DNA from 4 places in the Brachybacterium sp. sponge genome. Region 2 is predicted to be linked to each of the others. Evidence: riboswitches for the same ligand, from Rfam matches in the RefSeq annotation. Region 2 holds a riboswitch; each other region holds the start of a gene.
The links. A riboswitch is a leader RNA that binds a small molecule or an ion and turns the genes downstream of it on or off. The one in region 2 is predicted to bind thiamine pyrophosphate.
Positions count from the first base shown of each region.

Region 1: another riboswitch for thiamine pyrophosphate. It lies ahead of thiC (phosphomethylpyrimidine synthase ThiC); the one in region 2 lies ahead of A4A78_RS05210 (bifunctional hydroxymethylpyrimidine kinase/phosphomethylpyrimidine kinase).
Region 3: another riboswitch for thiamine pyrophosphate. It lies ahead of A4A78_RS11835 (ECF transporter S component); the one in region 2 lies ahead of A4A78_RS05210 (bifunctional hydroxymethylpyrimidine kinase/phosphomethylpyrimidine kinase).
Region 4: another riboswitch for thiamine pyrophosphate. It lies ahead of A4A78_RS07240 (YkoF family thiamine/hydroxymethylpyrimidine-binding protein); the one in region 2 lies ahead of A4A78_RS05210 (bifunctional hydroxymethylpyrimidine kinase/phosphomethylpyrimidine kinase).

Region 1 covers NZ_LRMP01000002.1:8,052-15,181, forward strand. Annotated here, with positions in the region: gene A4A78_RS08115 (TolB family protein) at 1-197, shown strand, start outside; gene A4A78_RS08120 (hypothetical protein) at 319-642, shown strand; gene A4A78_RS08125 (YeeE/YedE family protein) at 717-1,799, shown strand; gene A4A78_RS08130 (sulfurtransferase TusA family protein) at 1,871-2,101, shown strand; gene thiC (phosphomethylpyrimidine synthase ThiC) at 2,272-4,011, opposite strand; TPP riboswitch at 4,009-4,123, opposite strand; gene A4A78_RS08140 (OmpA family protein) at 4,274-4,990, opposite strand; gene A4A78_RS08145 (hypothetical protein) at 4,993-5,679, opposite strand; gene A4A78_RS08150 (serine/threonine-protein kinase) at 5,794-7,130, opposite strand, start outside.
Region 2 covers NZ_LRMP01000001.1:1,191,602-1,198,731, forward strand. Annotated here, with positions in the region: gene A4A78_RS05190 (NAD(P)/FAD-dependent oxidoreductase) at 107-1,558, opposite strand; gene A4A78_RS05195 (thiamine phosphate synthase) at 1,601-2,269, opposite strand; gene thiM (hydroxyethylthiazole kinase) at 2,266-3,051, opposite strand; gene A4A78_RS05205 (MFS transporter) at 3,048-4,391, opposite strand; gene A4A78_RS05210 (bifunctional hydroxymethylpyrimidine kinase/phosphomethylpyrimidine kinase) at 4,388-6,103, opposite strand; TPP riboswitch at 6,094-6,186, opposite strand; gene A4A78_RS05215 (hypothetical protein) at 6,496-7,130, shown strand, end outside.
Region 3 covers NZ_LRMP01000002.1:863,827-870,956, forward strand. Annotated here, with positions in the region: gene A4A78_RS11830 (ATP-binding cassette domain-containing protein) at 1-1,399, opposite strand, end outside; gene A4A78_RS11835 (ECF transporter S component) at 1,426-2,007, opposite strand; TPP riboswitch at 2,055-2,160, opposite strand; gene A4A78_RS11840 (hypothetical protein) at 2,192-2,758, opposite strand; gene A4A78_RS11845 (M13 family metallopeptidase) at 2,755-4,779, opposite strand; gene A4A78_RS11850 (hypothetical protein) at 4,811-5,614, opposite strand; gene A4A78_RS11855 (ADP-ribosylglycohydrolase family protein) at 5,685-6,740, shown strand; gene A4A78_RS11860 (endonuclease/exonuclease/phosphatase family protein) at 6,737-7,130, shown strand, end outside.
Region 4 covers NZ_LRMP01000001.1:1,635,988-1,643,117, reverse strand. Annotated here, with positions in the region: gene A4A78_RS07250 (ATP-binding cassette domain-containing protein) at 1-1,210, opposite strand, end outside; gene A4A78_RS07245 (ECF transporter S component) at 1,200-1,850, opposite strand; gene A4A78_RS07240 (YkoF family thiamine/hydroxymethylpyrimidine-binding protein) at 1,847-2,551, opposite strand; TPP riboswitch at 2,589-2,697, opposite strand; gene A4A78_RS07235 (protein-L-isoaspartate O-methyltransferase) at 2,747-3,355, opposite strand; gene A4A78_RS07230 (MBL fold metallo-hydrolase) at 3,363-4,115, opposite strand; gene purS (phosphoribosylformylglycinamidine synthase subunit PurS) at 4,332-4,601, shown strand; gene purQ (phosphoribosylformylglycinamidine synthase subunit PurQ) at 4,601-5,326, shown strand; gene A4A78_RS07215 (class I SAM-dependent methyltransferase) at 5,492-6,757, opposite strand; gene A4A78_RS07210 (pirin family protein) at 6,856-7,130, opposite strand, start outside.

The DNA.
Region 1 (7,130 bases), on a different contig from region 2:
TCAGCTTCCCGCCCGGCACCGAGGGCCATCCCGCGGACAAGGACGTGATCGTGCGGCTGTGCGCGGCCGACGGCACGGGGATCCGCGACCTCGCCCGTGTGTTCGGCGGCCAGGGCACGATGAACGTGCACAGCTGGTCCCCGGACGGCCGCTCGATCGCCTATGTGGACTACCCCGTGGACGGGCTGCACGACTGAGAGGGCGCGGCCTGCTGCGACCGCTGCTCTGCAGACTCCCCGGGCCGCTCCCCGGGCCTCCCGGTACCCTGCTCGGAGCCGGTCGCAGCCGCCCGGCCCCCTCGATCCGATGCGGAGCGCCATGGAACAGATCACCGTCGCCGGACACCCCGAGCCGATCCCTGCCTCGCCCGTCGCTGCGCGCATGCTGCACGAGCGCCTCGAGGAGACCCGCGAGAAGCGTGGGGCCGACGCGGCCGACAGGCTCGAGACCCTGGTCGGCGAGCGGATCGGCACTCTCCTGGCCGGCGGGATGCCCAGCATCGACGTGGCGACGATGCGCTCGATCGTGGAGTACATCGAGCTGCCCTCGGAGGACGAGCCCGAGCCCACCGGCCTCGGCAAGGTCTTCGCTGATCTGAAGGACAAGGCCGCCCAGCGCGGCTACGGAGGGCGCATCGGCTGACGTGCCTCCGCGGCCGGACGTTCACACTTCACCCACGGTTTCCCTTATGGCGCCCATTAGCTAGCCTGGTGCGCATGATCCTCACCGGCCTCCTCCTCGGCGCCGTGCTCGGCTACGTCCTGCAGCGCTCCCGGTTCTGCGTGACCGGCGCGTTCCGCGACCTCTACCTCACCCGCTCCACCCGCTATTTCACCCCTTTCCTGCTCGCCATCGCGATCCAGGCCGTCGGCGTCGCCGCGCTGACCGGCATGGGCATGCTCGCCCCCGAGCCCGCCTCCTTCGCCCCGCTCGCCGTGATCGGCGGCGGACTGATCTTCGGCGTCGGCATCATCATGGCCGGCGGCTGTGCGACCGGCATCTACTACCGCGCCGGCGAGGGTCTCATCGGCTCCTGGGTCGCGCTGATCTTCTACGCCCTGTTCGCGGCCGTGATGAAGTACGGCCCGCTCGGCGGCTTCACCGAGGCCGCCCGCGCCCGCACCGTCGCCGACTCCACGATCCACGAGACCCTCGGCGTGAGCGTCTGGGTCCCCACCCTCGTGTTCAGCGCGATCGTCGCCGTGCTCGTCGTGCGCCGGTACCGCGCCGCCAAGGCTCGCGCCGCCGCGGGGCGCCCCTCCGTGAAGCTCCCGGCTCGTCGCACCGGCCTCGGCCACTACCTCGCCGACATCCCCTGGAGCCCCTGGGTGGGCGGCGTGCTGCTGGGTCTGATCGCGATCGCCGCGTGGCTGCTGTCCACCGCGGCGGGCCGCAACGGCGGGCTCGGCATCACCACCCCGTCGGCCAAGATCGCCACTTTCCTGACCACGGGCGACGTGACCCTCGTGGACTGGTCGGTGATGCTCGTGCTCGGCATCCTCGTCGGCTCCTTCGTCGCTGCGAAGCTCTCCGGCGAGTTCCGCTGGCGCGTCCCGGACTCCCAGACCATCCTGCGCAGCGCCGGCGGCGGCGTCGCGATGGGCGTCGGCGCTGCGCTCGCCGGCGGCTGCACCATCGGCAACTCCCTGGTGGAGACCAGCCTGTTCAGCTACCAGGGCTGGGTCTCGCTGGTCGCGATCATGCTCGGCACCTGGGGCGCGGCCTGGTTCTTCTTGCAGCGCCCGCAGCGCGCCGCCGAGGCCAACCGCCCCGCCCCGGTGCTCACCCCCGCCTCCTGACCGCCCCGCTCACCAGCTCACCGAACAGCACCCAGAATTTGCCCCGACCCTCCTTCGGAAGGACCGCTCCCATGGCCGCCTACACCCTCCAGACCAACGGCTCCGTCTGCCCGTTCCCGCTGATCGACGCGAAGAACGCGATGCAGCAGCTGAGCACGGGCGATGACCTGATCATCGACTTCGACTGCACCCAGGCCACCGACTCCCTGCCCCAGTGGGCGGCGACGGACGGTCACGAGGTCGTCGCCTTCGACCGCACCGGCGAGGCCGGCTGGACGATCACGGTCCGCAAGGGCGCCTGACCCGACCCGGCCAGCCCCGGGCCGAAGCCGACCGGCTCCGGATCGATGACCGGCCGACGGCCGGGTGCGTCGGCGCCTGTGCGCGCCCCCGCCCCCGGCCCTCGGGGCCCGCGAACGCCGCGGCGCGCTCCACGGACCGACGGGGATCAGGACCGCCGTGTCGGCAGGGATCAGAACCGCGGCGTCGGCAGGTACACGGTGCCGCCCCGCTCGCGGAACTCCCGCGACTTCTCGGCCATGCCCTCCTGGGCGATCCGCTCCTGGGAGGCGGCGTCGCCGTAGGTGTCGCGGATGTCCTGCGAGATCCTCATCGAGCAGAACTTCGGCCCGCACATGGAGCAGAAGTGCGCGGTCTTCGCGGGCTCGGCCGGCAGGGTCTCGTCGTGGTACTCCTCGGCCAGCTGCGGATCCAGCGAGAGCCCGAACTGGTCCCGCCAGCGGAACTCGAAGCGGGCCTTCGACAGGGCGTCGTCGCGCTCGCGGGCACCGGGATGCCCTTTGGCGACATCGGCCGCGTGCGCGGCGATCTTGTACGTGATCACCCCGGTCTTCACGTCGTCGCGGTCCGGGAGCCCGAGGTGCTCCTTCGGCGTGACGTAGCAGAGCATCGCGGTGCCGTAGCGGGCGATCTCCGTCGCGCCGATGGCGGAGGTGATGTGGTCGTAGGCCGGCGCCACGTCGGTGACCAGCGGGCCGAGGGTGTAGAACGGCGCGCCGTCGCACAGCTCCTGCTGGCGCTCCACGTTCTCGCGCACCAGGTGCAGCGGCACGTGCCCCGGGCCCTCGACCATCACCTGCACGTCGTGCTCCCACGCCCGACGGGTCAGCTCGGCGAGGGTGTCGAGCTCGGCGAACTGCGCGGCGTCGTTCGCGTCGGCGAGGCAGCCGGGCCGCAGTCCGTCGCCGAGGGAGAAGGAGACGTCGTAGCGGGCGAAGATCTCGCACAGCTCGTCGAAGTGCTCGTAGAGGAAGTTCTCCCGGTGCCGGGCCAGGCACCAGCCGGCCAGGATGGAGCCGCCGCGCGAGACGATCCCCGTGACCCGGTTCGCGGTCAGCGGCACGTAGCGCAGCAGCACCCCGGCGTGGATCGTCATGTAGTCCACGCCCTGCTCGCTCTGCTCGATCACGGTGTCCCGGAAGATCTCCCAGGTCAGCGCGTTCGCGTCCCCGTTCACCTTCTCCAGCGCCTGGTAGATGGGGACGGTCCCGATGGGCACCGGGGAGTTGCGCAGGATCCACTCGCGGGTGGTGTGGATGTCGTCCCCGGTGGAGAGGTCCATGACGGTGTCGGCGCCCCAGCGGGTGGCCCACTCGAGCTTGGAGACCTCCTCGGCGATCGAGGAGGTCACCGCCGAGTTGCCGATGTTCGCGTTGACCTTCACCAGGAAGCTGCGGCCGATGATCATCGGCTCCGCCTCGGGATGGTTCACGTTCGCGGGGATGACCGCGCGACCCGCCGCGACCTCGCTGCGCACCAGCTCCACGTCGCGGCCCTCCCGCAGCGCGACATAGCGCATCTCCGGGGTGATCTCGCCGCGACGGGCGTAGTGCATCTGGGTGACGCACCGGCCCGGGAGGGAGCGCAGCGGGGGCCGGCTCTCGCCGCGCCACTCGGCGCTGGCCTCGCCGCGGCGCACCGCACCGCGCCCGTCGTCGGACAGATCGCGGTCCCGGCCCGCGTACTCCTCGACGTCGCCGCGGCGCCGGATCCACTCCTCGCGCAGCGGCGGCAGGCCCTCCTCCGGGACGCAGCCGGGACCGGCGGTGCGGTACACGTCCAGCGGCGGGTTGGCCGTCCCGGCGGGGGAGGGGTCCTGGGCGATGCGGGTGACGGGCACCCGCAGGCCGTGCGCGGGGTCCTCCAGGTGGCCGAGGCTGTGGGTGGGGTAGTTCTCAGGGCGTGCGGACATGCAGTCGCTCTCCTTCTTCCTTCGCCGGCATGACCCGGGGCAGGTTCGGTCGGTGCTCGAACCGCGACAGTTCGATCTCAGCCCGTTGCGACGGGCACCCGAGGGATCGGCGACGACCGTAGCAGACGCATGCGGTCGCGTCCGCGGCGTGCACGTCCGCGGCGTCCGCGAGGGGCGCCGGACCGCCACGGCCGACGGGCCCTGCCGCGTAGAGGTCCGCGCCAGGGCCCGTCGGCCGCTCGTCCTGAAGGGTGGGGCCTGGTCAGTCCCCGTAGCGCAGCTCGACGCGGCGGTCCGCCGCATTGCCGGCGTCGTCCCCTCCGCCTCCTGCGGCGGACGGCTTCGCATCGCCGTGCCCGGTGACCTCGAGGGTGAGATCGGGGCGCTCCGCCGCGAGCGCGTCGGCGACCGCCTGGGCGCGGTTCTCCGAGAGCTGCTGGTTGTCGAAGTCATACTGCGAGCGGTCCACGGGCAGAGAGTCGGTGTGCCCGCCCACCTGCACGGTCGTGCCCTCGGGGATTTCGGCGGCGAGCTCGACGATGCGGGCGGCGGCCCCGACGGAGAGGTCCCAGGCGTTGGAGGGGAAGAGGATGTCGGCCTCGAGCACGATCACCTCGTCCTCGGCGGGCTCGCTGCCGCCGAGCTCCGTGATCGAGCGGGCGGGTTCGCACTCGGTGATCGAGCGTGCCGGGTCGTAGACCGTGATCGAGCGCTGGAGGATCTCGTCGGTGATCTCGAAGGGCTGCTCGGGCGGGCCCTTCGTCTCGCCCTCGGCGAAGGCCGCGGGCGCGCCGAGGGCCAGCAGCAGGGCGGATGCCGCGAGCGAGGCGGCGGCCGTGGCCCGTCGGCGGGCGGCCCGGGCCGCCGACGGCTCGGCCGTAGGGCGCGGGGCGCCGTGTCGGGGCGGCTCGGCGCGACGGGGCGACGGGTCGGCGGGAGAGAGGTGCGTCGCCTCGGGCTGCGGAGTCGTGCGGAGCATCCTCATCCCTCCTCGGCCTCGATCTGCACGTCCTCGAAGGAGGGGCCCGCGCCCATCACGACGTCGATCGCGGTGATGTCGTCGATCGGGGCGGCGAAGTTCGCCCAGTACGCCTGGGTGTCGCCGGAGGAGAGCTCGATCACGTTCTGCGTGCTGTTCCACATCGCCGGGCTGTCGTAGCTCTTGCTGGTGTTCAGGATGTCGTAGCGGGTGAGGTTCGCACGGTCCACGAGGGCCGGCGCCACCACGGAGTGGTTGTCGCCGTGCAGGTCGAAGAGCGTGAAGGCGCCGGGCTCGGTGAACTCCGGGGTGAAGGTGAGCAGCAGCTCGAGGGTCTCGCCGCGCCGGCGCAGGTGGTGCAGGCCCACGGTCATCGTCCCCTCCGCCTCGTCGGATGCGATGGGGTACTCGAGCGTGGCGATCGCGTCGGCCGGGTCGACGGAAGAGGCTGCCTGCGCATCGTCCGCACCGCCCGCGGAGCCCTCCTCCCCGCCGCCGTCGGACGCGGCCGGCTGCTCCTGGTCGCCGGAGTCGCTGTCGGAGCCGCCGTCGCCGGCCTCGTTCCCACCGGACTCCTCGAACTCGGCGTCGCCGCCGGTGGTGCAGGCCGCGAGCGACAGCGCGCCGAGCGAGGCGAGGGCCAGCAGGGCCCCGCGCCGGGTGGTGAGACGGATGCGGTGAGCGGTCATGGTCGGACTCCTTCTCTCGGGCGGCTGCGCGGCCGCCGGGGATGTTCTCTCACGATGTATGTCGTCGGCCGGAGCGGATCGGTTGCATCGGATCTGGGCCAATTCCTCGAGCGGTCACGCGTGGACCCTCACCACGCGCCGTGCCTCCAGCTCCTGGCCCTTCGCGGTGCGGGCGCGCAGCACCAGCTCGGCGCGCCCCGGTCCCGAGGCGGTCAGCGTCGCCTGCTGGGCGTCGACGAGGTGCTCGCCCGTGGGCAGCGTCCACACCCACGAGTCCACGCCCGCCATCTCGGCGGTGAACACCGCCTGCTCGCCCACGCGGATCTCCTCGGGTCCGGCGATCTCGAGGGAGGACGAACCGGCGGCAGACGGGGCGGACGCGTCCAGTCCCAGCAGCGCCCCGGCCCCGAGGCCGACGCCGAGCGCGAGCGCCGGCAGCGCGACGAGGAGGGCGCGGCGGCGCGGGCTTGCGGCGGGGACGTCAGCGTCTGAACCCTCCGCGGACTGCGAGGTCGTCGTGTGCGCGGTGGTCCTGTCGGCCGCGCTGGGGCGGGCGCCCGCATCGCCGTCGGCCCCCGGCGCACCGTCGACAGCTCCCGCAGTGCCGTTCGCGGCCGAGGCGCCGACCGTCTCGGGGTCGGCGCCGCCCGTCGGACGAGCGGGCGGGGGAAGGGCGAGCGCCTCCTCGATCTCGGCGAGCCACTCCGTCGCCTCGGCCTGGCGTGCGGCGGGATCCTCGGAGAGGCCCCGGTTGAGGACGTCCTGGAGCGCCTGCGGCATCTCGGCGTCGTCGATCAGCCAGCGCAGCAGCGCGGACATCGCCCAGATGTCGGCGCGGATGTCGACGGTGCCGGTGCGGGACTGCTCTGGCGGGCGGAACCCGTCGGTGCCCGCCGCGACGGTCAGGCCGGAGCTGCGGGCGAGGTCCTTGCACATCCCGAGGTCGGCGACGAGGAGCCGCTCGTCGGCGCGCACCACGGCCGACGGTGAGGACTCGATGCCAACGGCGCGCGCCGCCTCACCGCTGGTGCTGGTCAGCAGCAGGTTCCCGGGGCTGAGATCGCGGTGGACCAGCTGGGCGCGGTGCACGGCGGCGACCGCCGCGGCGAGGGGCCTCGCCACGGCGAGGACGTCGGCGCCGGCGGCGCGCCAGCCGCCCGCGCGCAGCTCCTCGACGCGGCGGCGCAGGGAGCCGCGGTCGGCGAGCTCGAGCACCAGATAGGGCTGCTGGCGCTCGTTCTGGTCGATGTCGTGGACGGAGACGAGGTGGCGCCCGCCGACGCGGCGCAGGCTGCGGCCCTCGGCGATGAAACGCTCGCGGATCTCCGGGTTCAGGCTGTGGTTCTCCGCGAGCACCTTCACCGCGACATCCGCGTCGAGCCGCTCGTCCCGCGCACGATGCACCGTCGCGAAGGAGCCCGCGCCGATCACCCCGCCCAGGCGGTAGCGCT
Region 2 (7,130 bases):
GCCGCGGATGGTCGAGTCCCTCCATCCCACCCGACGGGCCTCCCGCTGCGCCAGTGCGATCTGTCATCTCCTCCGAAGGGAGGAGCCCCGCGGCGCCGGGCCCGGATCAGCCGGCGCGCATCTCCCGCGGCAGCTCCTCCAGCAGCCGCAGCCACAGCTCGGAGGCGGCCGGGTAGCTCGGCACCGCATGGCGCAGCACGTGCACCGGCACGGCGCCGACGATCGCGATCGTCGCGGCGTGCAGCAGCTCGGAGGCCTCGGGGCCGACGAACGTCGCACCCACGAGGGTGCGGGTCCCGAGGTCGACGACGATCTGCGCGGTGCCGGTGACGTCGTCGCGCAGCAGCGCCGAGCCGGCCGCCCCGCCGAAGGGCACCTGCGCGGTCACCACCCGGTGCCCGGCCTCGCGGGCGGCCGCCTCGGTGAGGCCGACGGCCGCGACCTGCGGATCCGTGAACACGACCTGCGGCACCGGCACCTGGTCGGGCACCGGCTCCGCCGCCTCCCCGGTCGCGGCGGCGAGGATCCGCTGCCCGATCACGCGGGCGCGGTACTTCCCCCAGTGCGTCAGCGGCGCCTCCCCGCTCGCATCGCCCACCACGTGCAGCCACTCGGGCAGCGCCCCGCCGCCGCTGACGTCCTCGGGGGAGAGGCCGACGGTCTCGAGGCCCACGTCGGCCAGGCGCGGACGGCGCCCGGTCGCGACGAGCACCTCGTCGGCCTCGAGGGTGTCGCGACGGCCGTCGGACTCGAGCTCGAGCCGCACCCGCCCGCCGTGGAGCCGTCCCAGCCCGGTCTCCCGGGCGTCCTCGCGCTGCCCGGAGCGGACCGAGGTGCCCAGGCGCACGTCGACGCCGAGGCCGCGCAGCGCCTTGAGCACGTGGCGGCCCGCGAAGGGCTCCAGCCCGCGCAGCAGCCCGTCCCCGCGCACCAGCATCGTGACCCGGGAGCCGAGCGCGGACATCCAGGTCGCGGCCTCGACCGCAACCACGCCGCCGCCGACGATCACCAGCTCGTCCGGCACCTCCACCACGCCCGTCGCATCGCGCGAGGTCCACGGCGCAAGCTCCCGCAGGGCCTCGGGGATCACCGGCACGGACCCGGTGGCGAGGACGACGGCGCGCTCGGCGTGGAGTCGCTGCGGGGCGCGCCCGTCGGCCGCGTCGACCTCGATCTTGCGCTCGCCGACGAGTCGTCCGTGCCCGCGCACCACGTGCAGTCCCGCGCCTTCTGCCCAGTCGACCTGGCCGGCGTCGGAGTAGTGGGAGACCCAGGTATCGCGCCGGGCCAGCAGCGCCTCGGCGTCGACCTCGGGGGTGGTGATCCCGGGCAGGTGCGCGGCGGCGTCGGCGACGGCGAGGGGGCGCAGCAGCGCCTTCGAGGGCATGCAGGCGTAGTAGGAGCACTCGCCGCCCAGCAGCGCGCCCTCGACGATCGCTGCGGTGAGGTCGGTGCCCTCGGTCGCGTACTGGGCGACGTTCTCGCCGACCGCCCCGCCGCCGAGAACGATCACGTCGAAGGAGGTCGCAGCATCGGGGGCGGGAGCATCAGCAGTCATGGTCCGACGCTACGCCGGAGCCCGGGCGTTGTCACGGCCTCGTCAGGGGCGGGGGCGGGCGCCCATCCCCTCGAGCACCTCGCGCACCGCCGCGGCGGGGTCGGGGGAGTCCATCACCGCGCGCACCAGCGCGAGCCCGGCGACGCCCGTGCGGGACAGCGCCGGGGCGTCGGCCGGGGTGACGTCCCCGATCGCGACGATCGGCAGCATCGTCGCCCGCACCAGCGCCGGATAGCCGTCCACGCCCAGCGGCTCCCGGCCGGAGTCCTTCGTGGGGGTGCGGCGGAACGGCCCGGCACCGAGATAGTCGAGGTCGAAGGCGACGCCGGCCGAGTCGCGGACCAGATCGAGCGTGCCGGTGGTCAGTCCGATGACCGCGTCGTGGCCGAGCAGGGCGCGGGCGTCGGGGACGGGCAGGTCGTCCTGGCCGAGGTGGACGCCGTGCACGTGCGCGCCGCGGGACCTGGCCGCCGCGGCGACGTCGGCCCGGTCGTCGACCAGCACCCGCGTGGCGGGGTTCGCGGCATGGACAGACTCGGCGACGGCGAGGACGAGCTCGAGCAGCTCCCGCGTGCTCGCCTCCTTGGCCCGCACCTGCACGACCCCGGCCCCGGCCGCCGCGGCCTCGGCGGCGACCTCGACGGTGCGCGGCCCGGTGCCGGAGGTGACGAGATAGCAGCGCAGGTCCAGCGGAGAGGAGGGGGCGGTCATGGGCGTCGTCCGATCTCGTCGAGGGCGTCGAGCAGGTGCATGCGGAAGCTGCCGGGCCCGGTCGCGCGCGACGCGGCGCGCTCCCCGGCCAGGGCCATCCAGGCGGTCGCGGCGAGCGCGGCCTCGAAGGGATCCTCCCAGACGGCGGTGCAGGCGGCGGTCAGCGCCCCCAGCAGGCAGCCCGTCCCGGTCACACGCGGCAGCAGCGCGGAGCCGCGGTCGAGCCGGGCCTCGCGGCTCGCATCCAGCACCAGGTCCACCGCGCCGGAGACGGCGACGGCCCCGCCGGTGCGGCGGGCGACCTCGGCCGCGGCGCCGGCGGCGGACTCCGCGGCGGCGGTCGAGTCCGCGCCCCGCCCGCCTCCCGCCTCGCCCACCAGGGCCAGGATCTCCGAGGCGTTGCCGCGCACCGCCGTCGGCCGCTGCGCGATCAGCCGCCGCGCGAGCGGGGTGCGGACCGGGGCGATCCCGATCGCCGTCGGGTCCAGCACCCACGGCCGGCCGTCCTCCCGCGCGACCGCGACGGTGGCGGGGATGCCGTCCATCGCGTCGGTCGAGAGGGTGCCGAGGTTGATCAGCAGCGCGTCCGCCACGCTCGTGACGACGGGAGCCTCGACGACGGTCTCGGTCATCATCGGCCGCGCCCCGGCGGCGAGCAGCCCGTCGGCCACCAGCTGCATCGACACGGTCGCGGTGAGGCAGTGGACCAGCGGCGCCGCCTCCCGCACCGCCGCGACGACGGGCAGGGCGCGGGCGAGATCGGGGTCGTCGGCGGGGCTCATCGCGCGCTCCGCCCGGCGACCGCGTCGAGGTCCGCGTCGATCTCCCGCGGGGAGAGCCGCGGGCCGAGCAGCGCCCCGACCACCACGAGCAGCCCGCCGAGCGCGACCATCCCCATCACCGTCACGTGCCGCCCGAGCAGCGGCTCGAGCGCCGGCACGTAGAACGGGTACAGCGCCGGCAGCACGAGGGAGAGGCTGTAGGCGGAGCCGTAGCCGGTCGAGCGGATCGCGGTGGGGAACCGCTCGGAGAGATAGGCGGCGATCGGACCGTAGGCGGAGACCGTCGCGACCTGCAGCAGCGCGGCCAGCAGCGACGCGACGGCGAGGGTCGGCGCGGTGACCGCAGCCCACCACAGCACCGGGCCAACGAGCCCCGCGACGGCGCCCCACACCACCAGCAGGCGCCGCCTCCCGACGAGGCTCGAGAGGTGCCCCGCGAGCGCCATCACGAGCGCCTGCGCGATCGAGGCCGCGCCCATCACCAGCGGCACCGCCTCCGGGGCGATCGGCGAGTCGGTGGACAGCCGCGCCGTCAGCAGCAGCACGGTCGAGTCGGTGAGCAGCCACAGCCCCGTCATCAGCACGAACGCCGCCCAGAACGCGGACGCCCACCGTCCGGTGAGCAGGCTGCGCAGGCCCGGGCGCGGGGCCGACGGGGCGGCCGACGCCGGTGCTCGCCGGGCCTGCGGCGCATCGACCACGTGCCGCCCGTAGTAGAGCATCATCCCGATCGACAGCGCCGCGCCCGCGACGAACAGCGCCCGCCAGCCCCAGACCGCGTACTGCTCCGGCCCGAGAGCCGCCAGCAGCGCCGCGACGGCGAAGGCGATCGTGGCCTGCGCCCACGGCGCCATCGAGAGGATCAGCCCGCTCATCAGCCCGCGTCGGCGCGGTGTCGACCACTCCATCGCCAGCGGGATCGCGGCCGAGTACTCACCGGCCACGAAGATGCCGCCGAGGAAGCGCAGCGCCAGGATCAGCGCGACCGTGCCCGGGCCGAGCACCTGATGGGTGGGGACGAGCGCGATCGCGAGCGCGCACGCCGCGGTGCCCGCGATCGCGAGACGAGTGGTGCGAGTGCGTCCCATGCGGTCCGCGATCCGCCCGAACACCACCCCGCCGACCGGCCGGCCCAGCAGCATCGCGACGATGATCAGCGCCGCCGCCGACGCGGTCGCCGACGGGCCCGCGATCACGAGCATCGCCGGGGCCAGCGCCGTGACCGGCAGGAACACATGGATGTTGTCGATGAAGTTCCCGACCACGCCGGCGCGCAGCGCGGCCCGACCCTCCGGCGGCAGGGCGCGGGTGCCGGTCGCGGCGATCGAGGCGGCGGTCATCGGGTCACCCCCGCGAGGGCCGGGCTCGGGGCGACGGCGGCGGGGGCCACGCGCCGTGCCTGCTCGAAGAACTCCAGCTCGTGGCGGCAGGCGAGGAGGAAGGCGCGCGCCGCCTCCGCCCGCACGGCGGGATCAGCGGCCTCGAGCTCGCGCTCGACGACGCCGAGCGCCCCGCGCACCCCCTCCACGAAGGTGGGGTCGCGGTAGGTCAGGAGCCACCCCGCGTAGGGGTGCTCGTCCGGTACCTCGGGCAGGCTCGCCCCGACCTGCGCGTACAGCCAGAAGCAGGGCAGCGCCGCGGCCGCTCCGACGGCCGTCGGGTCCCCGAGCGCCCGGGCGAGCAGGAAGTCGGTGTATGAACTGGTCACCGGGCTGACGGCCACCTCCGCCGCGTCAGGACGGGTCGCGAGCCAGCCGCGGTGGAGCTCGAGCTCAGTATCCACGCAGTGCCGGGAGGAGTCCGACCAGAACTCCCGCGCGGCAGGGTCCTCCGATGTCGCGGCGAGGGTCGCGAGGGCGCGGGAGTAGCGCTGCAGGTAGTGAGCGTCCTGCGCGAGATAGAAGGAGAACTGCCCCTCGGGCAGGCTCCCGTCCACGAGCGCCGCCACGAAGCCGGAGCCCTCGATCGCGCCGGCGAGCGGCGCCCCGGCCGCCCACAGCGCCTCGGTCCACGGGCCGACGGGCGGGACCGAGGCGGCAGGACCCGTCGGGCCGTCGGCCGTCGCTCGGGCGGCGAGCTGGGCCGGCTGCTCCCACCGGTCCGGCACCGCGCCGCCGGCGACCCACGGCGCGGCCGATCCCGCCGCCGCGAGCCGCCGTGCCCGGTGGGCGTGGTCGACGGGACCGTTCCCGCTCCCGACCTGCAGCTCTGCGCCGTGCAGAATCGCCTCGTGGAGCCAGTCGGTGACCCAGGCGAGGGCCGTGGCCGGGTCCTCACCGGCGCCGAGCCGGGTCGCGAGCGCCGCCGCGAGGGAGCAGCCGGTGCCGTGCGTGCTCGTCGTGTCCACCCGCGTGGAGTGCACCCTGTGACGGGTCCCGTCGGCCGCGATCCAGGCGTTGGTGACCTCGCGGCTGTCGAGGTGCCCGGTCTTCACGACGACCGCGACGCCGGTCGCCTCCGACCAGCGGGCGGCCTGGGCGAGGGCCTCGTCCTCGTCGTGCGCGCGGGGCTCGCCGGTGAGGACGGCGAGCTCGTCGATGTTCGGGGTGACCACGGTGGCGAGGGAGCAGAAGCGGATCATCGCCTGCTCCGCCTCGGGCTCCAGCAGCCTGTCGCCGCTGGTCGCGACCATCACCGGGTCGACCACGAGCACCCGCGGCGGGTGCGCGGAGAGCCAGGTCCGGGCGGCCTCGATGATCTCTGCGGTGCCGAGCATGCCGGTCTTGACCGCCTCGAGCTCGACGTCGTCGGAGACCGCGCGGAGCTGCGCGGCGAGGAACTGCGCGGGAGGGACGTGGATGTCGCTCACTCCGTGGGTGTTCTGCGCGACGACCGCGGTCACCGCCGCCATGCCGAAGCCGCCCGCGGCGGTGATCGATTTGAGGTCCGCCGCGGTGCCGGCACCTCCCGTCGGGTCGGTGCCCGCGATCGAGAGCACGCGCGGGGCCGACGGCGCGGGGCGGTCGGGTGCGGGCCGGCGGGTAGCGGGCCGATCGGGCGCGGCGGCGCGGGGGAGGGCAGCGGGAAAGAGGGTGCAAGGATCCGAGCTCATGCGGACATCCCTTCGCTAGTACGAACTAGATCAGGTTCCACGGGTGTGATCTCAGCGCCTCGGGCGCACCCCGTGTCCAGCGGCCGAGTGTAGGCCAAGCGACGGGGGAGGGGCCTGGGCGTCTGGAGTCGATGCCTCCTGCAGCAAGGGTCCGACAGACGAAGCGAATCCTCCGAAAACCGGTGGATGACATTGTGGAAAAAGTGGGACTGTGGAGGAAAGGTGTGGATCGAGAGCTGCATAGCGGTCGAAATGCGCCACTCGATCAGAAAGTTATCCACATATTCTTCTCGAACCTTCCTTCTGTCGGTTCCGGCCCCTAGTGTGAAGGGGTCGGATCGAAAGGGGCGGTGCATCGACGCATCGCCGACGCGGACGGGGAGGAGGGGCCGATGAGCATCACGCAGCCGGAGCATTCGTCGGGCGATGAGATCGCCGACGACGCACGCGATGCTGGGCGTCCCGAGGCCGCGGCTGCCACCTCCGACCATGCCGTCGATGCCCTGATCGCGTCGCTGCCTGCTCGTCTCCACCGCGTCACCGCGCGTCAGGCGCGCACTCGCGATGCGCTGCCTGAACTCGGCGGCTGCGCCGACGACCCCGCTCTGAGCGAGGCCGCGCAGCGCGTCTGGGACGCGGAGCGCGCCACCGCCCTCGCGCTCGCTGCGCAGTACCGCGCCCTCGCAGCCCTGCACGAGGTCGAGGGCGAGTACGAGGATGCCTGCGAGCTCGACGAGGTCGAGACTCTCCGCGCCGCGCTCGGCCTCCGGGTCACTCGCAGCGCCGCGAGCTGGAGACTGCGTGACGCGTACCAGGCCGTGCATCATTTCCCGCGCACCCTCGAGAACCTCGAATCCGGAAGCATGCCGTCGGCCTGGTTCCAGAAGATGCTGAAGACCTCGCAGAAGCTCTCCGAATCCTCCAGGAGGGATCTCGATGCCGTGATCTCGACATGGTCCACGGATATCAGCCCGGAACGTTTCTTCACGCTCCTGCGCGCCCTCGTCGAGCATCTCGCCGAGCGCGA
Region 3 (7,130 bases), on a different contig from region 2:
GGATCCCGATCAGGCTCAGCGTCAGCGGGTTCAGCGCGTCGGCCGGGACCCGGCGGGGCGAGGGCGTGGGCACCGCGCCCGGCGCCGGGGAGGGCAGGTCGTGGCGCGCGTCGGCCGCGTCGACGAGGAGCTCGTCGTGGCTCGCGACGAGCACCGCCGTGCCGCGGGCCCTCGCCTCGCGCAGCAGCTCCAGCACCTCGCGGCGCCGCCGGGCGTCCAGGCCCACGGTCGGCTCGTCGAGCACGAGCAGGCCGGGGCGCTGGGCGAGGGCCGCGACGATCGCGAGACGGCGCTGTTCGCCGCCGGAGAGGCGGTGGGGGTGGGCGCCGGCGAGCGGGGCGAGGCCCGCCCGCTGAAGAAGCTCGTCCGCGAGGGCCTCGTCCGTGGCCCAGGGGGAGGCGAGGACCTCCTCCCGCACGGTCGTCGCGACGAAGGAGTGCTCGGGGTCCTGGGGGACGAGGGCGATTTGGGAGGGCTCGGGGCGGGACACGGCGCCCGCGCCCGGCTCCGTCGCGCCGACGAGGACGCGCAGCAGGGAGGTCTTGCCCGCACCGGACGGGCCGGTCAGCGCGGTCAGCCGCCCGGAGCGCAGCGCGAGGTCCTGCGGCGCGGTGAGCCCCCGGGCGGGCACGGTGACGCCGCGCAGCGCGGCGACGGTCTCGCCGGGTTCGGCCGAGCCGCGCGCCTCCTCGCCGGCCGTCCCGTCCTCGAGCACCCCCGCTGCGACCAGCACCTCCCGCTGCCGGGAGAGCAGCTCGCCCGGTGCTCCGTCGGCGAGCACCCGGGCGCGAGGGCCGAGCACGATCAGCCGGTCCACGTGCGGCAGCCAGGGCCCGAACCGGTGCTCGGCGACGACGAGGGTGCGGCCGCCCGCGACCGTCAGGATCGCCTCTCGCACCTGCTCGGCCGTCGGGGCATCGAGCATGGAGGTCGGCTCGTCCAGGAGCAGCAGGTCGGGGCGCAGGGCCAGTGCGCCGGCCAGCGCGATCCGCTGCTGCTGGCCGCCCGAGGCGTCCAGCGGCGCCCGCTCAGGGTCGAGGTCGACGCGCGCCGCCTCGAGCGCCCGGGCGGCGCGCTCGGTGAGCTCCGGCCGGGGCAGTCCCGCGTTCTCCGGTCCGAAGGCGGCGTCGCGGGCGACGGTCGCGCCGACCAGAGCGTGCACCGGGTTCTGCAGCAGCAGGCCCCGCTCCCCGGGCCGGCTGGGCGCGGGGACGAGCCCCTCGCCGTCCCCGTCCTCGGGGTCCAGCAGCCCGGCCAGCGCCCGCAGCACGGTCGACTTCCCACTGCCGCTCGCCCCGGCCAGCAGCACTCGCTGCCCGGGCGGGATCTCGAGGTCGAGCCCCTCGATGGTCGGCTCGCGCCGGCTGAGCGGCCGCCAGCGCAGCCCGTCGACGTGCACGGACGCCGCCGGGACGGTCCCGGTGCTCAGGCCTCCACCGCGCGGGCCGCCTCCCGGCCGGAGGCCAGGGAGTCCACCGCGCCGGTCGCGATCAGCGCCCGGCTCGCCGCCCAGCCCAGCACCCCGCACAGCAGCGCCCCCGAGAGCAGGAAGAAGGCGAGCATCGTGCCGGAGAAGGCCCAGCTCATTTCCTGGTAGTAGGCGACCTTCTCCCATCCCCATTCGAGCAAGGCAGAGAGCACGCCGCCGAGCACCGCCACGGGCAGGGTGAAGCGCCGGTAGCGGGTGAGCAGGAAGGCGAGCTCGACCCCACCGCCCTGCATGAGACCGGACACGGCGGTGCCCCAGCCCCACTGACTGCCCAGCAGCATCGAGAGCACGGCGGCGACCATCTCCGCGAGCAGGGCGGCGCCGGGCTTGCGCACCAGCAGCGCGGCGAGCACGGCCGGCAGGAACCAGATCCCCGCCAGCAGCCCCTCGGCCGGCTTGAACGCCGCGGTCAGCGGGCCGATCAGGGTGTAGAGCTGGCCGTAGCCGAGGAAGGCGACCCCGAAGGCCGCCCCGATCAGCACGGTCACCAGCAGATCGACGGTGCGATAACGGGTCATCACGTCTCCTCCCAGGTCCTGGAAGGGGCGCGGAGCACCGGCGGTGCTCCACGGAAATCCCGACTCCCTACGCCGGTGCGAGCCGGATCAGGTTCGAGGGTCTGCGCCGTCGGCGCACTCTCAGCACCGGACGGTGCTCCCCTGTCAGTGGATGACGAGCAGACAGTCTAGCCCAGGAGCACGCTCAGCGGCGGGCACGGATGGCCTGGTCGATCGCATCGGCGGCCGCCTCGGGGTCGACGGGGGAGAGGATGTAGCAGGTGTCCTTCGTCCCGATGATCTCCACGCTCGTGCCCGGCCGGGTGACCAGCATCCGGTAGGGACGCTGCTGTTCGGCGAGGGTGAAGATCTTCCGCCGGCCGACGGGGGTGAGCTCCTCGGGCTTCGGGGTCATCGCCCTCCCGCGCCGCCAGCCGTAGCCGCCGAGGGCGACGCCCACGGTGCCGGTGGGGATATCGCGCAGCTGCACGGTGCGGAAGTCCTCGATCGGCCAGACCCGGCGGGGGAGGAAGCCTCCGAGGCTCACGGTGACCCCGTTCCCGTCGACCACGAAGCGGGTGGCCTGGCCCATCCACGTCCACAGCGCCAGCAGCGCGAAGGCGGCGAGCACCGCGATCGCGCCCGGCGCCGAGCCGCGCTGCAGCAGCAGGCCCGACACGATCAGGCCCGCCACCACGGTGACGACGACGCGGGTCCAGCCCACGGACGAGGGCACCGTCCGCCCGACGTGGAAGGGCGGATCGGGCCTCACCAGATGCTCACCCGCTCCTCGGGGGCGCGGTACATGCCGTCGCCCTCGCGCACGTCGAAGGCCTCGTGGAACTCGTCGATGTGCCCGGCGACCGTGTTGCAGCGGAACTCCATCGGCGCATGCGGGTCCACGGCCAGGCGGCGGATCGCCTCCTGGGGCCGGTTCCGGCCCCGCCACACGGTCGCCCAGGACCAGAACACGCGCTGCAGGCCGGTGAGCCCGTCGAGCTCGGCCGCGGCCTCCTCCTCGGAGCGGCTGGCGAGATAGGCCTTGACTGCGATGGAGAGCCCGCCGAGGTCGCCGATGTTCTCGCCGATGGTGAGGGCGCCGTTGACTCGGTGGGAGTCGTCGAGCTCGCGCGGGGAGAGCTCCGAGTACTGCGCGATGAGACGGGCGGCGCGGGCGTCGAAGGCCTCGCGGTCCTCCGCCGTCCACCAGGAGACGAGGTTGCCGTCCCCGTCGTACTTCGAGCCCTGGTCGTCGAAGCCGTGGCCGACCTCGTGGCCGATCACCGCGCCGATCCCGCCGAAGTTCACGGCGTCGTCGGCTTCCGCGTCGAAGAACGGGGGCTCGAGGATCGCGGCGGGGAAGACGATCTCGTTCCGGCCGGGGTTGTAGTAGGCGTTGACCGTCTGCGGGGTCATGTGCCACTCGGTCTCGTCCATCGGCCCGCCGACCTTCGAGAACTCGAAGTCCGCCTCGAAGCGGCGGGAGGCGCGGACGGTCGCGACGAGGTCGCCGGGGACGAGCTCGAGGCCGTCGTAGTCGCGCCACGTCGAGGGATACCCGATCTTCGGGGTGAACCTCTCGAGCTTCGCGAGCGCCTTCTCGCGGGTGGCCGGGGTCATCCAGTCCAACGAGCTGATCGAGTCGCGGTAGGCGTCCATCAGGGCGTCGACCAGCGCGGTCATGCGCTCCTTGTGGGCGGCGGGGAAGTGGCGGGCGACGTACTCGCGGCCGACGGCGAAGCCGACCGCGCCCTCGACCAGGGCCACGCCCCGCTTCCACCGCTCCTTCAGCTCCTCCGCACCGGACAGGACGCGGCCGGAGAAGTCGAAGTCCTCCTCGACCAGCGCGGCGGGGAGATAGGGGGCGTAGGAGGAGACGGTGTGCATCGCGAGCCACGTGCGCAGCACGGCGAGGTCCTCCCCGGCCAGCAGCTCCGCGGCGGCGGAGACGAACTCGGGCTGGCCGACGGAGACCACGTCGAAGGCCGCGGCCGGCGCGCCGGTGCCCTCGATGTACGCGTCCCAGGGGAAGGCGGGGGCGAGCTCGCGGCGCTGCGCGGCGTCCATGGGGTTGTCGGACTTCTCCCGGTCGCGCAGGCGGACCACGTCGACGTGGCAGGCGGCGAGGCGGGTCTCGAAGTCGAGCACGGCGCGGGCGAGCTCCTCGGGGCCGCCGGCGGCGAGCCCCGCACGGCCGGGCAGCTCGGCGAGGCGGGCGAGGTTCGCCAGGTGCGCGGCATAGGCCTCGCGGGTCTCGGCGTGGTGCTCCTCGCGGTAGTAGGACTCGTCGGGCAGGCCGAGGCCTCCCTGATGGATCTTGACCTGGTACTGGGAGGAGTCGTGGTCGTCGGTCCACACGTAGGCGAGCACCGCCGAGGCCCCCGAGTCGGGCGCCGCCATCCGGCGCACGAGGCCCTCGAGGTCCCGGGTCGCCCCGATCTCGTCGAGCAGGTCGGCGAGGCCGGACAGGCCCGCGGCCTCGATCGCCTCGGTGTCCATGAACATGCGGTACAGCGTGCCGATCCGGGCGTGGTCGGTGGTCGGGACCGGCAGGCTCCCCGCCTCGTCCGCGGTGCGCGCGACGTCGTCGGCCGCCTCCTCGACGATCTCCCGCACCCGCTCCTCGGACAGGTCGCGCAGCGCGTGGAAGGCGCCGTCGCTGGACCGGTCGGCGGGCATCACGTGCTCGGCGAGCCAGCGGCCGTTGACGTGGCCGAAGAGGTCGTCCTGGGGGCGGGCGGCGGCGTCGACCTGCTCGAGGTCGAGTCCGGAGGGGAGGGCAGCGGTCATCATCGGCTCCTGCGGGGGTGGTGGGGTCGGTCGGTCAGAGGCTCAGCAGTCCGAGCACGGCCAGGGCGAGGGTCAGTGCACCGAGGGCGATGGGCATGTACGCCCAGGGGGTGCGGGAGCGCTCCGCCGGAGGCCTGCGCTGGAGGACGAGGGTCGACAGCCCGGTGCCGATCGAGAGCACGGCGGTGCCGACGGCGAGCACGGGCGAGAGGATCACGAGCACGGTCGCGCCGAGCTGGAACATCACGGTGCCGAGCACGTCCAGCAGGCGCATCACGACGGTCTCGCGGGCGCCGACGCGCTGGGAGAGCAGGGTCGAGATCGCCTCCTCGGACCAGTCGCCGGGCGTGGCGATGCGGCGCCGGGTCGCGACGGTCTGCGCGGTCGCCAGCACGATCCACACCAGCGCGCAGCCGGCGCCCACCCACACCCCGAGCTCGGAGCGGATGTCGGCCGGCCACAGCACGAGAGCGAGCAGCACCGCGGCGATGCGCAGCACCTCCTCGAGCACGCTGCGCACCGCGACCAGCCCCGGGTTCACGGCGAGCTGGCGGCGGGTGCGGGCCACGAAGAGGCTCGTCGCGACGAGGGAGACGAGCTGCAGGGCGCCCAGCCCGATGCCCAGCAGCAACGGCACCGGCGTGGTGGGGGCGAAGGGCAGGATCGCCACCAGCATCACGATCGCGAGGGCGGGTATCAGCAGGGCCTGGATCGACAGGCCCTTGACGAGGTCCCGGACGAGATCCGCCCCGGTGGGGGGATGGTCATGACCGGTGTGGTCATGGGGATCGTGGGGGTCGTCGCAGTGCGGGCGGGGCTCCGCGGGGGTGTCGGTCATGGGGCTCCTTCTCGGTCCCCACCAGGGTAACGGGGCCCGGCCCGGGCCTGACCTGTGGAACCATGGCCTCGTGAGGACCGACGAGAAGCATTCCCAGGCCCCCGGGCTGACCGCGGCGCAGCGGCAGCGGGCGGTCGGCGCCGTCGTGGCCGCGGCGACCGGGGACGCGCTCGGGGCGCCCTACGAGTTCCAGGCCCCCGTCGTCGACTCCGAGGAGATCGCCATGATCGGCGGCGGCGTGCTCGGCTGGCAGCCGGGGGAGTGGACCGACGACACCTCGATGGCGATCGTCGTGCTCGAAGCCGCTCTAGCCGCCTCGGACCACCATGACCTGCGGCTCGAGTCCGCGCAGGACCACATCGCGCGCGAGTGGTACTCGTGGTCGCTGGGCACCCCGGACATCGGGAACCTCACCTCCCACGTGCTGCGCTCCGCGGCGGACATCGGCCGCGAGGCGGGCCACTACGCGCCCCGCGCGGTCGACTTCCGGGCCGCGGCCGCGAAGGCGCACGAGGACCACCCGACCTCCGCGGGCAACGGCTCCCTGATGCGCGCCCACGCCTCGGTGCTGCCCTATCTGCTCTCCCCGGACGCGGACGCGGCCGAGGCGATCGTCTCGGTGTGCCGCTTGACACACGTGCATCCGGACACGATCGAGGCCTGCATCCTGTGGGGCTTCGCCGTGCGCCACGCGATCCTCACCGGCGAGCTCGACGTGCGCGTCGGCCTCGACCAGCTCGAGCCCGAGCGCCGCACGGTCTGGCAGGACCGGATCGAGGAGGCGGAGGAGTCGACCCCGGTCATGTTCCGACGCAACGGCTGGGTCGTCGGCGCCTTCCAGGCGGCGTGGGCGGCGATCGCCGGCGTCGGCCCGATTCCCGAGGGGAAGTTCGCCCAGCGCGACGCACTGGTCGCCGCTCTCGAGGCCGCGGCCCGGGCCGGCTACGACACCGACACCGTCGCCTGCATCACCGGCTCCCTGATGGGGGCGGCGCTCGGCCACAAGGCCGTCCCGCCCGAATGGAGGCGAGTCCTGTTCGGCTGGCCCGGCTACGAGGTCGAGGAGCTCACGAACCTCGTCGAGCGGGTCATCGCCCCGCAGGTGGCCGAGGAGCCGAGCCCGTGAGCGCCGCCCGAGGCAGTTCGGGGCGCGGCGGCTGGGACCTGCGGATCCTGTCCTGGAACCTGTGGGAGCTGCGCGGCGACCTGCACGCGCTGATCGAGGCGGTCGGCGATCTCGACCCCGACGTGCTGCTGGTCCAGGAGGCGCCCCGCTTCGTGCTGCCCACGTCGCGGCTGGCATGGTTCGCCCGGCGCGTCGGCCGACGGGTCCTCGTCGGCGGGCTCGGCGGGCGGGGCCTCGCGATCCTCGCGACCGAGGACGTCGCCGCGCAGGTGATCCGCCGCGGCATGCACCCGGTCGCGCAGACCGTCACGGACCTGAACTCGACCTACCCGCGCGGGGTCGCCGCGGTACGGCTGTCGGTGCCCGGCGGCGGCGAGGTCGTCGTCTCCT
Region 4 (7,130 bases), 440 kb from region 2:
TGCGGCCGACGACCGCGAGCAGCCGCCCGGCGCGGATCTCGAGGTCCGCGCCGGCGAGCACGGCATCCTCGCCCTCACCGGACGGATCGGGCGGGCCGAGCGTCGCGTCACGGAGATGCATCAGCACCTCCGAGCGAGGCGTCGCGGACGCCGAGGGCACGGAGACGGTCCCGACGGGCTCGGGGGCGCCGATCCGCTCCTCGATCTCGCGCGGCAGCCAGCACCCCTGCTCCCGCAGGGCGGGTCCGTGGGCGGTGAGCACCTCCCGCGTCGGCCCGTCGGCGAGCACCCGGCCGGAGCGGTCCAGCGCCACGGTCCGCGCGGGGAGCCCGTCCAGGCCCTGCTCCCCCGCCCAGTCGTCCAGGCGGTGCTCGACCAGCAGCAGCGCGCAGCCGGTCTGATCCGTCGCGGCGTCGACGGCGCTCCGCACCGCGGCCACGCCCTCGGCGTCGAGCATGGCGGTGGGCTCGTCGAGCAGGAGCAGCCGGGGCCGCGCGGCGATCGCGGCGGCGAGCGAGGCCCGCTGCAGCTGTCCGCCGGAGAGGGTCGCGGCGGAGCGATGCGCGAGCTCGCCCACCCCCATCGCGCTGAGCACCTCGTGGACCCGCGGCCCGATCCGCTCCGGGGGCGTGCAGGCGCTCTCGAGCGGGAGGGCGACGTCGTCGGCGATCAGCGGGAGGCAGACCCCGTCGACCGGGTCCTGGCCGAGATGCCCGAGCACGGGTGCGGTCGCGAGGACCCCGCCCGACACCGGGTCGATCACGCCCGCACCCTCGGCGGGGCCATCGGCCGGACCGTCGGCCATGCCGTCGACCGGGCCTCCGGGCGTGCCGTCGGCCGGTCCGTCGGCCGTGTCGGCGCGGAGGCGCACCGAGCCGGTGACCCGTCCGCGCTGATGGGACGGGATCGCCCCGGCGAGCACCCGCAGCAGGGTCGACTTGCCCGAGCCGGACGGTCCCAGCAGCAGCACCTGCTCGCCCGCACGGATCTCCCCGCTCCAGGGGCCGACGCCGTCCCCCGAGGGCAGCACCGCCTCGAGCCCCTCGGCCATCACCACCCGGGGGTCGCCGGCGGGAGCCGCCCAGGGGCCGCCCGAGGGAGCCGGTGGCCGGGCCGGGACCGGTTCCTGCTCCGGGGCCTGCAGAGGCTCGGCGCTCTGCCCCTGCACCGGGGCCGGGGCCGCGTCCGCGGCGTGCGCCTCAGCGGACACGGCGTTCGGGGATCCGTGCCGCGTCCGCGGCGCCGATCGCGAAGTCGGCGAGCACGCCGGTGCGCTCGAGGGCCCGGACGATCACGCGGGCCAGCAGGCCGCCGAGCACGATCCCGGACAGCACCTGCACGCCGAGCCGGAGCGCGAGCAGGTCCTGGCCGTACCAGCCCATCCGGTACGCGGTCCAGAAGAACACCAGGCCCGCGCCGAGCGCGCCGGATGCGGCGAACACGCCCCAGCCGAAGCGGCGGTATCGGGTCAGGGCGAAGGGCAGCTCGGAGCCGATCCCCTGCAGCGCCGCGGAGAGCAGCAGCAGGGGGCCGACGGGGCTGCCGAGGAAGACCACCTCGATGACCGCGGCGAGCATCTCGGCGAGGATCCCCACGCCCGGTCGGCGCAGGATCGCGATCGCGACCGGCGCCACCAGCAGCCAGGAGCCGAACACGAGGTGCTGGGCGAGGTCCCCGGCCGGGCCCATCGCGATCGCCAGGCCGTTCCAGGCCTGCACGAACACCCAGTACAGGAACCCGAACACGACGCCGAGCACCACCACGAGCACGAGCTCGCGCAGGCTCAGCGGGGTGCGGCGACGGGACGTGCCGGCAGGGGCGGCGTCAGGGGCGAGGCGGGGGGCGGTCATCGGGCCTCCCCCGCGTTCTCGTCCTGCGCCGGGGCGAGCTCCCGCACCTCGTGCGAGGGGCTGTTCAGCGAGAGGGTGAGGTGGCTGGTGACGTGCTGGACGCCGCGGCCGACGAGCAGCCAGCCGGCGAGCGCGGTCGCGATCACGTCGCCGGCGTCGCCCTCGAGCCGGGTGACGAAGTGCTCGGAGCCGCGGAAGGTGCCGAGGTCCTTCGCATGGTCGATCGCGGCGTAGATGTCGCGCATGTGATCGGGGGCGGTGCCGTCGACGGCGACCTCGTCGGCCAGCGGATAGAGCGCCCAGTCGGCGCTCGCGAAGCGTCCGGTGCTCCGCGGCTGCGGCACCTCGGTCGCGCGGGGGCCCGCGCCGCCGGGCAGCTCGCAGGCCACCTCGCCGGGGCAGCCGCGCGAGAGCAGCACGGTGAGCGTCGCGTGGTGGCCGGTGCGGGCGAGCGCCTCGGCCAGGTCGATCAGGGCGCGCTGGAGGTGGGTCTCGTGGCCGCCGAGATAGGTCGAGACGTCCCCGGTCTCGTGCACGAGGCCGGTGAGGTCCAGCCGGGAGAGCGCATCGGTGAGGATCCGGGCGTAGTCCTCGCTCATCACGGCGGCGGTGACTCGGGCCCCGACCCCGAAGCCGAGCGGGGTCGCGGTCGGGTCGCCGGAGGGGGCGGGCGCGGTGGGGGCGGTGGGCGATGAGGTCACGGTCCATGCCTTTCGTACGGGCACGGGCGCGCGGCGACGATCGCTCGGCGGAGCTCCCTGCGCCGGCATGATCCGGATCAGGTTCTACGGTCGGAGTTCGAGTACTCCCTCTCAGCCCGGCCTGCCGGACTCCCGTGCACGCCCCGCACCCTATCTGTCCCGTCCGGCGCACGCGCCTCGTGTCCGGCGCTGCTGTCAGCGGGTCGTCGGCGGATCCTCGACGAGGGGGACGAAGAGATACGCGCCGTGCTCGCTCGCGGCGACGTCCTCCCCGTGACGCTCCAGGCGCAGCATCCGCTCGTTCACGGGGATCACCATCACGCCGTCGTCCGCGAGCTGCGCGACGAGGCTCTCCGGCACGGCGTCGGCCTGCGCGGAGACGAGGATCCGGTCGTACGGCGCGTCCTGCGGCGCGCCGAGCACGCCGGGCTGCGCGAGACGGATCTCGGCCTCCGCGGTCCCCGCGTCCGCTGTCCCGGCGAGCGCGGCCCGGGCCGCGCCGATCAGCTCGGCGCGCCGCTCGACGCCGATCACCCTCCCGCCCGGCCCGCACAGCCGGGCGAGCAGCGCCGTCGTCCATCCCGATCCCGCGCCGAGGTCGAGCACTCGCTGCCCCGGTCGCACGTCGAGGAGGGTGAGCATGTTCCGCACCGTCGTGGGCTGGGAGTTCGTCTGGCCGTGGCCGATCGGCAGGGGCCGATCCTCGCCGGCGAGCCGCCGCAGCTCCTCGGGGAGGAACCGTCGCCGGTCGGTCTCCGTGAGCGCCTCCTCGAGGCGGCGCTCGCTCTCGGCCCGGTGCGACATGGCGCCGTCAGCTCCGGGCGACCTCGACGACGCCGTCCTCCGGCCAGTCCCGCACCTCGGTGCCCTCGGGGGCGAGGTTCGTGGCCTGGCGCAGGTAGATCGGTCGTCCGAGGTCGCTCGCGACCGCGTCGTGGACGGGCAGGGCGAGTCGCGGGCCGACGGCGCGGAGGAACTCGATGGTCTCGGACATCTTCGACCAGGGCGCCGTGACGGCGAAGGCGAGGACGTCGATGCCGTGGAACTCGGGGACCGGCTCGAGGGAGTCCCCGGTGATGCCGAGCCGCGGCCCGTCCCCGGCGGACAGGACGATCCCGCAGTTCCCGATCCGCGGGATGTCGGGGTGGATGATCGCATGGCGTCCGCCGACGGCCTCGAGCCGCAGCGACGGGTGGTCGCCGACGGGCGTGAAGCGGTGCGCCTCCCCGGCCGCGAGCGCGATCACCCGCTCCTGCGCGACGAGGGGCCCGCCGCTCCCCTCGCCGACGCCGCCGTCGGAGGCATCGGCGGCGGTGAGCATCCGGGCGGTCTCCGGCTCGGCGATCACCTCGGCGTCGGACGCGGCGGCGAGCACCTCGCCCAGCAGCGCGGGGTCGACGTGGTCGGGATGCTGATGGGTGATCACCACGGCGTCGAGGCTCGCGAGCTCCTCGGCGCCCAGGCCCCGCACCGCGTCGGCGCTGAAGCCGCCCGGATCCACGAGCAGGCGTCGCCCGGCGGTCTCCACGAGCAGGCAGGAATGGACGAGGTGGCGGATCTTCATCGGGTCCTCCCGGGAATCGAGGTCGCGTGCCTCGAACCTAGTCCCCGTCGGCCGGGACGTGCCAGGGCGTCGGGCCGTCCGCTCGTGAGGGCACCGCCGTGGGCGCCCCGTCGGCGCCCCCGCGTTCCTCGGTACGATGGGGCCCTCGGGCCGTGCCCGAGCACCAGCCCCCGGCACGCCGCCGCGCGCGCCACACGTCCCCTCAGGAGTGCCCCCATGCCACGTGTCGTGGTCCACGTCATGCCGAAGCCGGAGATCCTCGACCCGCAGGGCAAGGCGGTCGCCGCCGCGCTGCCCCGTCTGGGCTTCGAGGGCATCGCCTCGGTGCGCCAGGGCAAGCGGTTCGAGCTCGAGGTCGAGGGCGAGATCACCGACGAGGTGCTCGCCTCCCTGCGCGAGGCCGCCGAGACCCTGCTGTCCAACCCGGTGATCGAGGACGTCGTCTCGATCGACGTGGAGGACCCCTCCGCGAAGGGCGCGGCCTGATGCGCATCGGTGTGGTGACCTTCCCCGGCACGCTCGACGACCGCGACGCGCTGCGCGCCGTGCGGCTCGGCGGCGCCGAGCCGGTCGCGCTGTGGCACGGCGACGACTCGCTGCACGAGGTCGACGCGGTCGTGCTGCCCGGCGGCTTCTCCTACGGCGACTACCTGCGCGCCGGGGCGATCAGCCGCTTCGCCCCCGTGATGGACAAGGTGGTCGACGCCGCGAACGGCGGCATGCCCGTCCTCGGCATCTGCAACGGCTTCCAGATCCTCTGCGAGACGCATCTGCTGCCCGGCGCGATGATCAAGAACGCGCACCGCGCGTTCATCTGCCGCGACCAGCCGCTGGCCGTCGAGAACAACCGCACCGCCTGGACTTCCGGCTACGAGGCCGGCCAGGTCATCCGGGTGCCGCTGAAGAACCAGGACGGCCAGTACGTGGCCGACGAGCGCATCCTGGCCGAGCTCGAGGACGAGGGCCGTGTGGTCTTCCGCTACGCCGCCGGCGCCACCCACGGCCCGGCCGGCTTCGAGCAGAACCCCAACGGCTCGCGCCACGACATCGCGGGCGTCACCAACGCCGCGGGCAACGTCGTGGGCCTCATGCCGCACCCCGAGCACGCAGTCGAGCCCGGCTTCGGGCCCGACGAGCCCGGCGCGGGCACCCGCACCGGCACCGACGGACTGACCATGTTCAGCTCGGTGCTGCGCAGCATGGTGGCCTGAGCGGCGACATCGCCTCGCCGGCCCAGGCCGGTGAACGACACGTGAAGGGCGGGACCTCGCGGTCCCGCCCTTCTCGTCATCCCCGGCGGACTGCGCTGCGACGCTCGGCGAGCCGGCGCCGAGGCCCCGTCACCGCAGCCTCCCCTCCCGGACCAGCCTGCGCCGTCAGGCCCTGACCGCGCTCAGCACCGTGAAGCGGCGGTCGCGGGCGCGCTGGCGGACCGCACCGACGCGGGCCTCGAGCTCCGGCCGATAGCGCAGATGGGAGTTGTGCACGAACCACAGCTGCCCGCCGGGACGCAGCACGCGGGCCGCGGCGTCGAGGAGGCCCTGGACGAGCGTCGCGTCGACCACGGTGCCGTCGTGGAAGGGCGGGTTCAGCAGCACCAGGTCGGCGCCGGCTTCCTCGCACCGGGAGAGCGAGACGTCCCAGGTCACCTCCACCCCTTCGCGGTCCAGTCCGGAGGCGGCGAGGGTCACACGGGTCGCGGCGACCGCGTCGGCGTCGTCGTCGCTGCCGAGCACCCGCGCCTCCGGCAGCGCGGCGGCGAGATAGGCGGTGAGCAGGCCGTTGCCGCAGCCGAGGTCCACGGCGAGAGGCCGGTCGCCGGCGTCCCCGTCCGTGCGGGCAATCCCGTTCTCCCCGGCTCCGTCCTCCGCGGCGGCGACGGACCGCTTGCCTCCCGTCCCGAGCTCCCCGCCGACGACCGCTCGATCGAGCGCCTCGAGCAGCAGGAGGGAGCCGGCGTCGGCCCGGGCCCCGCCGAACACGCCGCCGAGGCCCCGCAGCGCGAGCGCCTGCTCCTGACCGCGCACCGCGACGCGCGCTTCACCGGTCGCGGGCTGCGCGGCGTCGACGTCGGCGCGCGGGCCGGAGGCGACGAGGGCGCGGGACTTGCCCAGTCCGCGCGAGCCGCGCACCTCGGAGAACACGGCGGCGAGGGTGTCGTTCTGGGAATGGGTCATGTGCTTGACGCGGCCGCCGGCGACGAGGGTGAGGTCGTCCCGTCCGCTGCGCGCCGCGATGACCGCGAGGCGTCGGGCGAGGTCCTCGAGCGCCGCGAGGGACTTCGGCAGACGGGCCAGCGCGAGATGCGCCTCGGCCCAGGCCGCGAACTCCTCGAGCGGGGCGGGCTCCGCATCCGTCGGCAGCACGAGGCGCCCGGCCTCGAGCGGACCGGGCAGAAGCGCGGCGAGCGCGTCCGTCTCCGCGCGGGAGCTGGTCCAGGACAGGACCCGCGCGCCGGGGTGGTCGGCGACGAGCGCGAGCGCCTCGGCGGTCAGCACACCGGTCGTATCCCCGATCACGAGCATGTCGCAGGGGCAGCCGATCTCGCCATGCTCCTGGGCGGCGCGCAGGATCACCCGCTCGGTCTGGTCAGGGGCGGGGAGCTCGGCGGTCGGCTCGGGCTGGGCAGCGGTGCTGTTCATGAGGTCTCTCGTGCAGTGGGATGAAGGACAGGGACGTCGGGTGCACGGCGGGCCGTGCGGCGTTCCTCGGAGGCGCGGGCGCGGCCCATGCGTCGAGCTCAGGCGGGCATGCCTCGCCGTCCGCGCGAGCGCAGGCGCCCGCCGGGCAGCCTCGGGGCGGGCAGCGCGGCGGGGGTGTGCGGGGCGAAGGGGCCGAACTGCTCGTCGTCCTCGGCGAGTCCCCCGCGCTCACGGGCGCTCTGCGCGATCGGGGCGTCCTCGAGCGCGAGCTCGACGCCGATCTCGGCCTGGTAGCGGGCGCGGAACGCCTCGATCTCCTCGTGGGAGCGGCCCACGAAGTTCCACCACATGATGATGTCCTCGCCCAGGGGCT